DNA from 3 places in the Microbulbifer mixtoriginis genome. Region 3 is predicted to be linked to each of the others. Evidence: predicted binding sites of a transcription regulator. Region 3 holds the regulator's gene; each other region holds the start of a gene.
The links. The regulator PhoB, encoded in region 3, activates phosphate uptake and scavenging genes when phosphate is short. The targets are predictions, from matches to a motif close to TGTCATAAANNTGTAACA.
Positions count from the first base shown of each region.

Region 1: ACJJI0_RS08920 (phosphatase PAP2 family protein) is a predicted target of PhoB. The motif match lies at 2,136-2,153, and genes of this name have one in related genera.
Region 2: ACJJI0_RS12615 (PhoX family protein) is a predicted target of PhoB. The motif match lies at 2,810-2,827, and genes of this name have one in related genera.

Region 1 covers NZ_CP174285.1:2,010,182-2,014,359, reverse strand. The annotation lists gene ACJJI0_RS08930 (acyl-CoA dehydrogenase) at 1-200, opposite strand, end outside; gene ACJJI0_RS08925 (MJ1255/VC2487 family glycosyltransferase) at 499-1,572, opposite strand; gene ACJJI0_RS08920 (phosphatase PAP2 family protein) at 1,569-2,054, opposite strand; gene ACJJI0_RS08915 (saccharopine dehydrogenase family protein) at 2,329-3,396, opposite strand; gene ACJJI0_RS08910 (DUF1653 domain-containing protein) at 3,558-3,806, opposite strand; gene ACJJI0_RS08905 (DUF3301 domain-containing protein) at 3,821-4,141, opposite strand.
Region 2 covers NZ_CP174285.1:2,871,560-2,875,737, reverse strand. The annotation lists gene pstS (phosphate ABC transporter substrate-binding protein PstS) at 1-589, opposite strand, end outside; gene ACJJI0_RS12615 (PhoX family protein) at 719-2,650, opposite strand; gene ACJJI0_RS12610 (TonB-dependent receptor) at 2,918-4,178, shown strand, end outside.
Region 3 covers NZ_CP174285.1:3,461,598-3,465,775, reverse strand. The annotation lists gene ACJJI0_RS15060 (hypothetical protein) at 3-362, shown strand; gene phoR (phosphate regulon sensor histidine kinase PhoR) at 384-1,715, opposite strand; gene phoB (phosphate regulon transcriptional regulator PhoB) at 1,850-2,554, opposite strand; gene ubiA (4-hydroxybenzoate octaprenyltransferase) at 2,664-3,506, opposite strand; gene ACJJI0_RS15040 (chorismate--pyruvate lyase family protein) at 3,570-4,178, opposite strand, start outside.

The DNA of each region.
Region 1 (4,178 bases), 1.5 Mb from region 3:
AAGTTGGGCTCATTGGCATCGCCCTTGGCATTGTGGTTGGCGAAAAATTTTTCGGCAATAGTGCGTGCGGTTTTCAGTGTTGCATCGAAAACTTCCCTGGAATGCTCCTTGTAACGTGGTCGCTGTAGCAGCGCTTCGGTATCGAGAAATTCATAGAGTAGAAATTCGGTATCACGGTCGTTGAGCAATGAATTAGTCATGCTTACCTCATTATTTTTTTTATGGAGCAAATGTACATATTAGTCCGACTACAAAAATTTCAAATCCACTGCACTATTGCTGGAGATAGACTCTCGTGCCGTGCTGATCAAATATTTTTTTGAGTGCTGGATAAATAAATGTCTAGTTGGTGATTGAATGGCAGATAAGTAAACGCTGAGGCTCAAAATTGGGCAATGACTTTTTGTGTGAATGCGCTTGGCGATATGGTGGTAGAAGGCCGTGGGCCATAGACTGGCAGTGGTCTTTACAATTGTGCATATCGCAAAAAAAGAAGGACTAGTCAGTAGCGTTCTGGTAAGTGGGTGCAGACCCTTCGGTGGGGCGGGGGGTCACTTGTCGCCATAAGCTGCGGGCAAGATCTGCGGGGTCTCGCTTGCAGCCCTGTGCTATCCAGGCAGCAATAGCTTGTGCGACATCTGGCCATTGGATACGTACAGATTTTGGCCCCTCCTGCAACCAGGTGTGAATACTATTGGCATCTATGGAGCGTACGATCTTCGCCAGCTTTAGTTGTTCCAGTGCTTGGGCATTGGCTTCCTGTTCAAATTGATAGGCCAATGGTCGGCTTAGGATGGGTTTGCCTTGAGCCAGGGTCTCTGCCAGTAATTCAAAACCACTGTTACAGATTACTGCACGGGCATTGACCAAGTCCTGTTGGAATCCTAGTGTGGACGGCGACTTTATCTGGATATTGTTTGCCGTGGGCAGATTTTCTGGCACACCGTAAACAATAAACTGCCGTTCTACTTTGGCCAGTTCCTCCAGCATGGGTATTGGGTGTTCAAAGGGCAAGTAGACCAGAATGTAATCTTCTGTGTCACTCTCGGGTTTGGGTTGAGGGGGGACTATGGGCGGTAATATGGGGTTGCCAAAGTGATGCCAGTGCAAACCCAGGCTTTTTTTTGTGGGAGCAAAGATACGTAAAACGGTATGAAAAGGCCAGTTATACCTGGGCATGGGAATCGAGTGTAAAAAAGCGTATTGGTGACCGATACCCACACTGGGCTTTTTGCGCATTTTCGCCGCCCAGGCGGTGACAGGTTCATAGTCACTGATGATTAGGTCGTATTCGCTAACTGGCAGTTTGCGGACATCCTGGATTAATTTGCGCAATTTAGCCTGGGCAACCGTGGCCAAGCTTCTCAGGCGCCCCTCACTGTGGACAATGGTCATTCCCTCCCGCCACCAATAGTCGCCAAACAATTCCATGCCAAACAGGTTTTCCTTTGGTCGACCTGAAAACAGCCATTGGATTTCAAGTTCTGGGTATTGTTGCAATGCCTTTGCCAATGTGCGTGAACGGGCAATATGTCCATTGCCGGTGGCCTGTACGCCATAGAGTATTTTCATAAAAGAACGGCGCCAGTGGCTAATGCGACACATGAACCGAGAAGGGCACCGGCGAAAATATCAGAAGGGAAATGTACCCCCAGGCCTACACGGGCGGCGCCCACCCCGGTCGCCCAGATATAGCCTAATCCCCACATTGGGCTGACTTGTTGAGTCATAAATGTAATAAAAAGAAAGGCTGCAGAGGTATGTCCCGAGGGCAGGCTGAAACGGTCATGGGCGATAATAATCGGGCGCATACCGGGGATAGCCTGGGGTGGACGCCTGCGGCGGGTCGTGTTTTTGATTGTCCAATAGAGAGAGCGCTCTACCGCCAAGCCAGAGCATGCGGCAATAAAAAGCTGAGTGGCGGCGTTGGAAATAATATAACTGAGGAGTACGGCGACGGTGAGCCAGCCATCTCCAGATTTGGATAGCCAAAGGTACCGTCTGCGTGAAGTGGGACGTGACGCCCGTTCCGTGAGATACAGAACTAGGGACACATCAATACTCTTCAAATTCATGGATAAGTCTCGCATGCCGCAAACTTAAAAATTGATTATTGCACGGAGTTGACCAAATGATGTCGTAATAGTGAAATCTCAAAATAGATGTTATTTACGCCTACATACCGCTTTTAAAAGCGTGGCAGAAAATTGATCCAGGATAGGTGAACAAGGCGCTAAGAAAGGAATGGCTGGAAAGAGAGTCGGAGCAGCTGTCCGCGGCTCCATGATTTGCCCTTAGAAAAAAGCAGAAAGGTTTTGAGAACAGTGGCTAGGCCGATTTGATTTCTATCGTTCCAGAGCCGTGTAGATTCTCCACCAGCTTATGGCCGCAGAGTTTTGATGGCGTGAAATAGCCCCCTTCGCTCTGATAGTCGAGGAGATATTGCATGATTGCCAGGGAACCAGAGACGGTAACATCGTAGCCGTTGGCGGTGGTGAGTCGGCCAACTTTACGCTCACCGCGACGGTCATTGCGCACTTCTCCCCAAACCCAGGTTTTCTGGCCGGCACGACGCTCTTCACTGGGGCCTCGAACAGACTTGCTCACTTTTGCTTTCAGCCAGTTTTGTAGCCACTGGGTACGAAGCAGCCAACGAAATCCATTCAGGCGCTTTAGCTTCTTTGCCCTTGCAGGGCTCATGGGGATGTAGGCCTCAATGTTTTGAATACCGGTTGAGTGGAAGGCAGTGGAGATATCGCCCCAGGGAATTGCGACAGCAAACTTTTCACCTCGGCCAAAATCGATGGTGCGGGTAAGCTGCCCATGGCCAATGGTTTCGATTTTGCCATTGCGCCGAATGGCGCCTCCCATTCCGAGGCTTTCGATAGAGGTCTTGGCTGTACCGGGGCTTAAACTCGACTCCGAGTCGAAGCCAAGCGCCAGGTGCGTGGCTGACGGTAGAGCCTTGTGTAATGCGGCAGCGAGGCAATCAGTAGGAATGACATCGAATCCCGCACCAGGGCAAAGTACGACGCCCTTGGCTTTGGCTTCATCATCAAGACGGTATGCCGTCTCATAAACGGAAATTTCACCAGTGATATCCTGGTAGTGGGTACGGGTGTTGAGGCAGGCCCTCATCATGGATTCAGCGGTAGCAGAAAATGGACCGGCGCAGTGGATAACCAGATAAACGTCCCGCAAGCTGCGTTCCAAGACTTCCGTATTAGTCAAGTCGATGGCCATGGCCGGGAGATTAAGGGCTTCTGCCAGAGGCTGTAATTTTTGAGCATTGCGACCAGCTAGAATGGGGCGATAACCCAGCGCTACAGCTTGGCGGGCAATCAGCTCACCAGTGTAACCATAGGCGCCATAGATCATAATATTCTTATTGTTCACCAGTTTTCCTTGTGGGTTCGAGAGCGGGTTGTCCGAGAGGATCCAGCTTGTTTGTCAGGCGCCAAATTTTATCGATTAATATCGGCTTCTGTCTGACACGAGAGGTTATCCCTCTGGCATTAAATGGCGCAAGACAGGGATTGGAGACTGATTGGATTTATTTATTCTGGCGCTTTTTTTACGTGGGTGTTATCCATCATTTCGAAGGCTTTTTCGAGTTTAAAGCGGGGGAATGTTTTTCCATCCTCTGAGACTGTGTCGCTAAACATAGCGTAAGGCCTAGCCGAAACAATATAGTTTCCGTAGAGAGCGCGATAGATCACCAGGAGCTCTTCTGTTTCGCTATGGATAGCTGTGTGTAGGACTTCGTAAAGATTTCCTTTGTAGTGGCGATAAAGGCCGGGTTTCATCAACAAATACCAAGTTAACTCAAATGGTGTGGAGACAGCTGTAGCTGCTCAATTCGGCGGCCGTGGAGAATTGCCACACCGGAATAGCGGTGCTCTCCAGTGGAAGTAAATTCAAACTCATAACTGCGTTGCAGGCTGATCTGGCCTCGACGGTCACGTTTTAAGCGGATGCGTACCAGCACAACCGTATCGTCGAGAAGTTGCACTCCCAGTTGTTTGCAGTGATTGGCCGCAGCGCGCCTGACATGTTCTTTTGCTGCCATATTGGCCCAGATATACCAAGCCACGGTAGCTAATAGTAATAACCAAAGTAGATTGTCGGGTGAGTAGTACATTGTTCTACAGTTGCTATGATCGCGATCCGCAAGAATA
Region 2 (4,178 bases), 590 kb from region 3:
TATTCTCACGGAATTCTTCACTAACGGCGCTGAGGTGGCCGGAAAAAATATAGGAAGTTCCGGAGCTCTCGGAGCGGGTAACCACTGAAATATCTGTGCGTGGTAATTTAATATCTGGATTACTGGCGGCGATGATCGGGTCGTCCCAATGGCGGATCTTGCCCATAAAAATGCCCACATAGGCTTCCCGCGACAGCTTCAATTTATCGATACCCGGTAAATTAAACACTAACACCACTTGCCCGGCAGTGACGGGTAATACAACACCTCCCTCCTTAAGCTTCTTGAGTTCATCGATTTCTATGGCCGCATCTGAGGCGGCAAAATTAACAGTATGGCCGAGAAAATCGCGGATGCCGTCGCCGCTGCTGCTCATTTCGTAAAAAATAAAAATATTGTTCTCGCGGTGGGTAAACTGGCGAAACCACTCCACATAAATCGGATAGGGGAAACTGGCGCCACTGCCCCGCAGATTAACGGGGTTTTCCGGCACCTGGGCTTGCACTTGTAGGCCGAAGAGTGAAATGCCAGCGGTCACCGCCAGTATGGCTGCAAGGCGGCGTAGTACCGCGGTGTACCTCGATAACATGGGCTACCTCAACTAAAGGGTCACCGGTCTCTTATTGGAGACCAGCGACGAGCCGCCAAAAATAGGCTTCGATTAAAAAATTCTAGCAGGACCGGCGGCTTCGTGTGAAAGCGCGCCGTTCTGGGATGACTAGCTGCCCACTTCACCGCCATCGTCCCTATAGATGGCCAATACCGAGGGGCGCGGTGGCAGCTCCGGATTGTTATCCGGCCAGCGGTGCAAGGGGTGGTCGTAAGTAGAGTTGAGCGCGTCGGCAGGGTGTTGCACTGCGATAAACAGAGTTGTGCCATCGGGAGTAAACTCAGGGCCGCACACTTCAGCGCCCTGCGGGCATCCAAAGAAGTGTTTGGGCGCGGCACGCATTGGCCCCTCGGTGGCCATGGCCCAGAGGCCGTCGTGAAAGCCGAAGCGCTCGCAGCCGTCAGTGGCCACCCACATGTTGCCATGGGGATCGAAGGCGACATTGTCCGGGTTGGTAAACCAGCCGTGATTAGAAATATTGTAAGTGGATTGCTGCCCGTAAGCGCCGCGCTCCACAGGGTTCTCCGCATTGGGGTTGCCGCCAAGTAAAAACTGGTGCCAGCGGAATTGGTCGCTGATGTGATCTCGGCCGGTTTTTTTACCAGGCATGGCCGGGGGCACAATTTCCAAAATATGCCCGGCAGTATTTTGGTGACGGGGATTAGCCGCATCCACACCGTCTTCGGCGCGGCTTTTATTCTTGGTTAACATCACATAGGTGCAGTCGTTGTGGGGATTGGTCTCTACATCCTCCGGGCGGTCCATAGGAGTGGCGCCCAGCAGTGCAGCGGCCTGGCGTGCGTCAATCAAGACATCTGCTTGATTGTGAAAACCGTTGTTGCTGTTTAGAGGGCCCTGCCCAAAAACTAGTGGCAACCATTTCCCACTTCCATCCGCATCAAAGCGTGCCGCATAGAGGGTGCCTTCGGTCAGTAAATTGCGATTGTGGGTTGGATCTTTGGGCAGATAAGCCTCTTTGGAGACATAGCGGTAGACGAACTGATGTTCGTCGTCATCGCCGCCATAGGCCACCACCGGTTGGCCCGGCTTACAGACCAGGGTAAAGCCCTCGTGTTCAAAGCGGCCCAGGTTGGTCAGCTTGCGCGGTATAGATTGCGGGTCGTAGGGGTCGTATTCCACCATCCAACCAAAACGATTGGGTTCGTTGGGCTCTTGCTGTATATCGAAGCGCGGGTCGTAATCACCTAAGTTGCGATTGTGGGGCCTTACGCCGAAGTCACGATGATTGCGCGCCTCGCGAGTATCCTCGACTTTGTTGGGATCTCCTTGGAAGGCGCCACCAAATCCCTCCTCGGCCACCAATACCGTGCCCCAGGGAGTCTTGCCACCGGCGCAGTTGCCAATGGTACCGAGCACCTGGGTGCCAGAGGGATCTGCGGTTGTTTGCAAGCGTTTGTCTCCGGCGGCGGGGCCACTAATTTGCATCGGCGTGGTCGCGGTGATGCGGCGATTGTAGGGGCTCTCCAAAACAGGCTGCCAGCCTTTGTCGGTACGTGTAATTTCTATTACCGAGTGGCCACAGGCGGCTAGTTCTATGGCTACATGCTCGGCACTGACTCCCCGCGTGGCACTATACTCATCGTTGTAACCAGAGAACATCAGGTGTGGTTGGGTGTACTCGTGATTTACACATAGTAGGCCGCGATCGCTGTTACCACTCTGGCAGTGGATATCTCCGTGCCCGGCAGGGGTATTCTCCGCCAATGGCATAAAGGCGATAAAGTCGTTGTTATAGCCAAAGCGTTGAGATTGCCCCTTCGCCGTCAATTGTTTCGGCTCAAATTCTTTGAGGTTAGCGACAATGGGGTCGCCCCACCGTAGCAGGATATCGGCGCTGTAACCCTGCGGTAAATGATGTTTGAAGTCCAAGCTGTGGGGAACTTCCTGAAATGAGAGATTCTCCCGATGATGCTCCGATCCGCAGCCAGGCATAAAGCTGGTTGCGGCGCCCGCAGCCGTGGCACCACCAATGGCCTTCAATAGCTTTCTACGGTCAGGGTTTTTAGGAGAATCTTTCATTGCTGCTGCTCCGTTGCGGGGAACCTAATAAAATTAAATTAACCTGACCTAATTAAATCGATGACATATCTTTTACGCAATCGATTAATTAAAAGAGGTTAATAAAAAGCGATAAATAAATAAGGATATTTAATTTATCTGGGAATTTTTCCAGCTATTTCTGAAAGCTTGATGACAGCTTAAAAAAACCGTCATGTAAAGTTCATAGTCGCCTACTAGTCTGCGCCCCAATAAATACGCCGCCGGGACTAATTGGAGTGGGACGCCATGAAAAGCACAACCATCAATTTTCGAACGCCCAACACCCCCGTTACCGCGCTTGCCATAGCAGTTTTTTGTGCTAATAACGGCTTGAGTGGCAATGCTTATGCACAAGAGAGCCAGGCCCGCACCATGGAAACGGTGACGGTTACCGCTCAGGCCAACAATGCGCGCAGCGACCTGGATCGTCAGCGTGACTCCAACAAGCTGGTGGCAGTACAAACTTCTGATGCCATTGGTGAGTTGCCGGATGCCAATGTAACAGAGGCCCTGCAGCGGATGCCTGGAGTCTTTATTGCCCGCGACCAGGGTGAGGGACGTTTTGTGGGGGTGCGCGGTATTGATCCCAACTTAAATGCCGCCAGCATCAATGGCGTCAGTCTGCCCGCACCAGAAATTGGCAGTCGCGCTGTGGCTCTGGATGTCATCCCCTCAGACCTACTTGCCAGCTTAGAAGTATTCAAAACCCTTACACCGGATATGAGTGCAGACTCCATCGGCGGGGCCATAGAAATCAAGAGTATTAACGCGCTGGACTACGATGGCAGTCGCTATAAATTCAGTGTTGAAAACAGTTATAGCGACCTGCAAGAGGAGCACAGTCCAAAATATGCAGCCACCATGACCAATGTTTTCGATCTCGATGGCAACAGGCGCTTTGGTGTCGCTCTGGCAGTTAGTCATCAGCAGCGAGATTTCGGTTCTGAAAATATTGAAACCGATGGTAGCTGGGAAGTGCTTGTGGCCGAGGACGGTAGTGCGGGTATTGGGGCAACCGAAATAGAACAGCGGGATTACACCATTACTCGTGAGCGCACCGGTATGGCCGCGAATTTTGACCTGCAATTGAGTAGTGGTGCACGAATCTATCTGCACAATCTCTATTCCGACTTCTCAGATCAGGAGATCCGTCAACGCAATTCCTGGAAACTGGATGCAGAGCGCGATAAGCCAGAGACGATGTCCAGACATAGCGCCATTTGGGAAGAGGCGGCACTGGAAAAATCCTTGAAAGATCGCCTGGATGAACAGGAGATTATTTCAACAGTATTGGGTGGAGAGCATAATTTCGAACAATGGGGTCTTGCCTACGTGCTGGGTTATTCTTACGCGGAGGAATCTGAGCCACATCGCCGTGATACCGACTTTGTCCTTGAACCACTGCGCCTGGGTTATGTGGAAGTGGGTAAAACTCCGCGTATGGCAGTGGACAGTAGCGACGCTGAAAAAATATTAGATCCCGCCAATTATCAACTGGACGAGTTGG
Region 3 (4,178 bases):
TTATGCCCGTTTGGTTTGAAGTGTCTGTTGTTGTAGCGTTTGCCATTGCTGCTGTATTTTTTTTCGCCAAATATCGTGAAACCGCTGCAGCCCTGCATGAAAGCGAGCGCATGAAAACGCGTCTCTCCAATGACCTGAATCGCTATAAAGATGTGCCGCGGCTGCGCGCTCTGCGCGATGCCTTGGTGGGAAACAAGCCTCTGCCTGTGGATGACAATGGCAATGAGCACCTGTTGTTACGAGATGGGGATTTAAAGTTGCACCACCTGATCCTGCGCCGGGAGAGCACCCCGGTGCACGATGAAGAAGAGGCCACCTATATCAAAAATGGTGAGCCGGTAAAGCTGCCGGAATTTGAATAGTTTTATCATTGAGGGGGTGGATCAGGAATCCGCGCCCTCGGTCTCCATTAGTTCCCGAGAGGGGCTCTCTTCCAGCTTGGTAGAGGGGAAGTGCAGGGTGAAAGTACTGCCCTGGGCTGGGACACTGTGTACGCTCATTTCCGCACCGTGGCGCAACAGTACATGCTTGACGATAGCCAGGCCCAATCCCGTGCCGCCGCTGTCGCGGGAGCGGCCGGGGTCTACCCGGTAAAAACGTTCGGTAAGGCGCGGGATGTGAAGCGGGTCTATACCGATACCCTGGTCCCGCACACTAAAGTGGCCGCCATCGTTATCCTGCCACCAGCGCAGTTGTATCTCCCCGTTCCCCGGGCTGTATTTCACCGCATTGAGCGCCAAGTTGGCGAAAGCGCTGTGTAGCTCGCTGGCATCGCCGCGGATACTGCAATCCCCTTCGCACGCTACGCTGACCTGGTGACGGTCGCCGCTAAAGCTGCGCGCCTCACGGGCAACCCGCTCCATCAACTCGTGCACATCTACAGAGATGTCACCCGTTTTTCGCTCTGACGTTTCCAGGCGTGCCAGAAGAAGCAGGTCGTTGACCAAGGTGGTCATACGTGCGGCCTGCTCCTCCATCTGGACCAGCGGGCGCCGCCAGGCAGGGGGGGCCATATCGCTACCCTGTAGGGTTTCCAGGTAGCCGGCGATTACGGTGAGAGGAGTGCGCAACTCGTGGGAAACGTTGGCGACAAAATCGCGGCGCATCTGCTCGAGATTGTGCAGGCGGGTGATATCGCGAACGATAACTAGGGCTTCATCCTTGCCGTAGCGGGTCACTTCCAGTTGCAGGTGCAGGGCTTCATTACCCGGCGCTGGCAGGGTCAGCGGTTCGCGGGGGCTGTTGTCCTCGCTGTGCATATAGCTGACAAAGCCAGGGTCGCGCACAAAATTCACCAGGGACTGCCCCTGATCACTGGACTGCAGGCCGAGCAGCTCGCCGGCGGCGGGGTTCCACCAGGCCAGGTGGTCGCCATTTTCCAGAGCTACAATGCCTTCGCGCAGGGCGCTGGTGCTGTCCTGAACACGGCGTAACATGACATGCAGCTTTTGCTTCTCACGGCGGTGACGGCGCTGCATACGGTAGAAGTCGTCATAGATTTCCCCCCAGATACCAAAAGCAGTGGGAGCGGGGCCGCGGCGGCCATTGGCCAGCCAACGATTGAAGCGGTGCTGCTGCCACAGCACTGAGAGAAGGTAGGCTGCCAGCCCTAAAATCAGGGTGAGCGACCACTCGGACGTGGTGAAGCCGAGGGTCAAGCAGCCCAGAGCAATAATTAAGAAGCGCGAAAATTCGCCAATACTGCGATCCAACATAGCCTTGCCGTGTTACCTGGCAGTTGTCGGGAGGGCTGATGTCCACCCCCGCACTTAATACATCTTAGAAACCCGGTCCTCTGTGGGAGTGACCAATGGTTACTGCGGGAGTCAGTGCCGATCTTTGCAGATTGTCACACTTTTTCGGCAGTTTGCACAGAAAATCGATAGCCGGTGCCACGCACTGTCTGGATATAACGGTCGTGACCGTCAAGTGCCAGGGCTTTGCGAAGGCGACGGATATGCACGTCGACGGTGCGCTCCTCCACATAGACATTACCGCCCCAAACGTGATCCAGCAGCTGGGTGCGTGTGTAGGCGCGCTCCTGGTGAGAGAGGAAGAAAGTCAGCAGGCGAAATTCGGTAGGCCCCATATCCACCGGTTGCCCTTTGATGGTGACCCTGTGGCTCAGCGGGTCCAGCACCAGATCGCCGGCGCTGAGGGGGTCTTCAGGGATGGCCGGGCCGGCGCGACGCAGTACTGCCTTGAGGCGCGCCACCAGCTCGCGGGGGGAGAAGGGCTTGGTGATATAGTCGTCGGCGCCCGTCTCTAACCCTTTGATTTTATTGTCTTCTTCGCCTTTGGCGGTGAGCATGATGATGGGCACCGCGGTGGTCAGCTCATCGCGCTTAAGTCGGCGGGCCAGCTCTACTCCGGATACATCGGGTAGCATCCAATCGAGAAGAATAAGGTCTGGCTTTTCATCGATGACTAAGGCGTGGGCCTCTTGGGCGTTTTCCGCCTCCAGGCAACGGTAGTCTGCCATTTCTAAAGCCACCCGCAGCATATCGCGTACAGGGGCTTCGTCGTCGACAATCAGGATCGTTTTACTGTGCATTTGGCTGCCATACCCGCTCTGTTGTCAGAAGTTCCCGGTTATGGCCGAGGATTAAACGGGATTTATATGACAAATATATGACGGTTATGCCTGAACTCCCAGACCTGGATCAATTGAAGAGGTAATGCAGGAATATTCCGGCAAAAAACACCAACCCTACCCAGTTGTTGTGGATAAATGCCTTAAAGCAGGCCTCTCTATCGCGGTTGCGGATCAGCCATTGCTGGTAGGCGAAGAGCGCCGCTATAGCCGTAACTGCCAAGTAGTAAATGGCGCCGAGGCCGAAGCGCTGGCCGATCAACACCAGTGCCATTAGAACCAAAAGCTGCAGGGTGGCAGTCATGGCTCTGTCCATTTCCCCGAACAGAATTGCTGTGGATTTAACTCCAATTTTTAGGTCGTCATCCCGATCTACCATGGCGTAAAAAGTGTCATAACACAGGGTCCACAAGAGGTTGGCGACATAGAGAAGCCAGGCCTGGGGGGGGACTTCGCCTGTCACTGCGGCGAAGGCCATGGGGATCCCCATACTGAAGGCCGCACCCAATACGATTTGAGGCAGGTGAGTGTGCCGCTTGGCAAAGGGGTAGCAGAAGGCCAATGCCAGCGCTGGCAATGACAATAAAATCGTTAGCTGATTGGTGGTGAGCACCAGCAGAAAAGCTGCGAAGCTGAGCCCGGCAAAGAGGCCCAGAGCCGCCTTGGGGGTAACGCTGCCGGTGGCCAGGGGGCGCGTGGCGGTGCGCTTAACATGGCCGTCAATCTCTCGGTCGGCGAAGTCATTTACCGCGCAGCCGGCCGCACGCATCAGGATGACGCCCAAAGTGAACACTGCAAATAGGTGCAGCCCTGGCCAGCCCCCCGCCGCAAGCCATAGTGCGGCCCAAGTGGGCCACAAAAGTAATAGGGAGCCAATGGGTCTATCCATACGCGCCAATTGCCAATAGGGCATTGCGGCGGGCCAGCGCGCGGCGATTTGTTGGCTAATCACGGTGGCTAATCTCCCTGTATTTGATTATTGGTTTGCGGGGACTGCAGGTGGGCCATCGGGGCAGAACTGCGATAAAAAAGCCTCTGCGACCAAGAGGGGCTTGCCCCGCAGCCAAAAAATTGAGCGGCGCCCCCAGGCACTGTCGCCGCCGTCGCAGAGTCCTTGAGCCTGCAAGTCGGGGTTGCGCCGCAATTGGTTGAATTCTATTTCGCCTCGGCGAATCCCTGGTTCGCTGAACAGCAGCTCCCCCAGAGGGCGGTCGTCGAGACTGCGTAAGTTGCGGGACTTGCCCTGCAGGCTGCGCAGGGGCAGGACACTGCGTGCGTAAACCCAGGGTTGGCCACACCCTATCAGTAGTACCTCCCGCACCAGGGCGCGGCTGTGCCGATTTAAATTGAGCGCACGGCATTCCTCCGCTCGGGGTAGCTGCCAGCTCTGACCGAGTACCCGCACACTGAAATCCCCTCCACTCAGTTGCTTCAGTGCAGCGGTGAGCGAACCGGTGTATGCCAGCCACGGCATCAGGTTTTCAGGTGGTTGGGACTGTGCCGATTCAAACGGCCGCCCCCGCCAATCGCCCGCAGGTACAAATGGAGACTGGTGCAACGATAACTCCGCAGTCGGTAAAAAGGG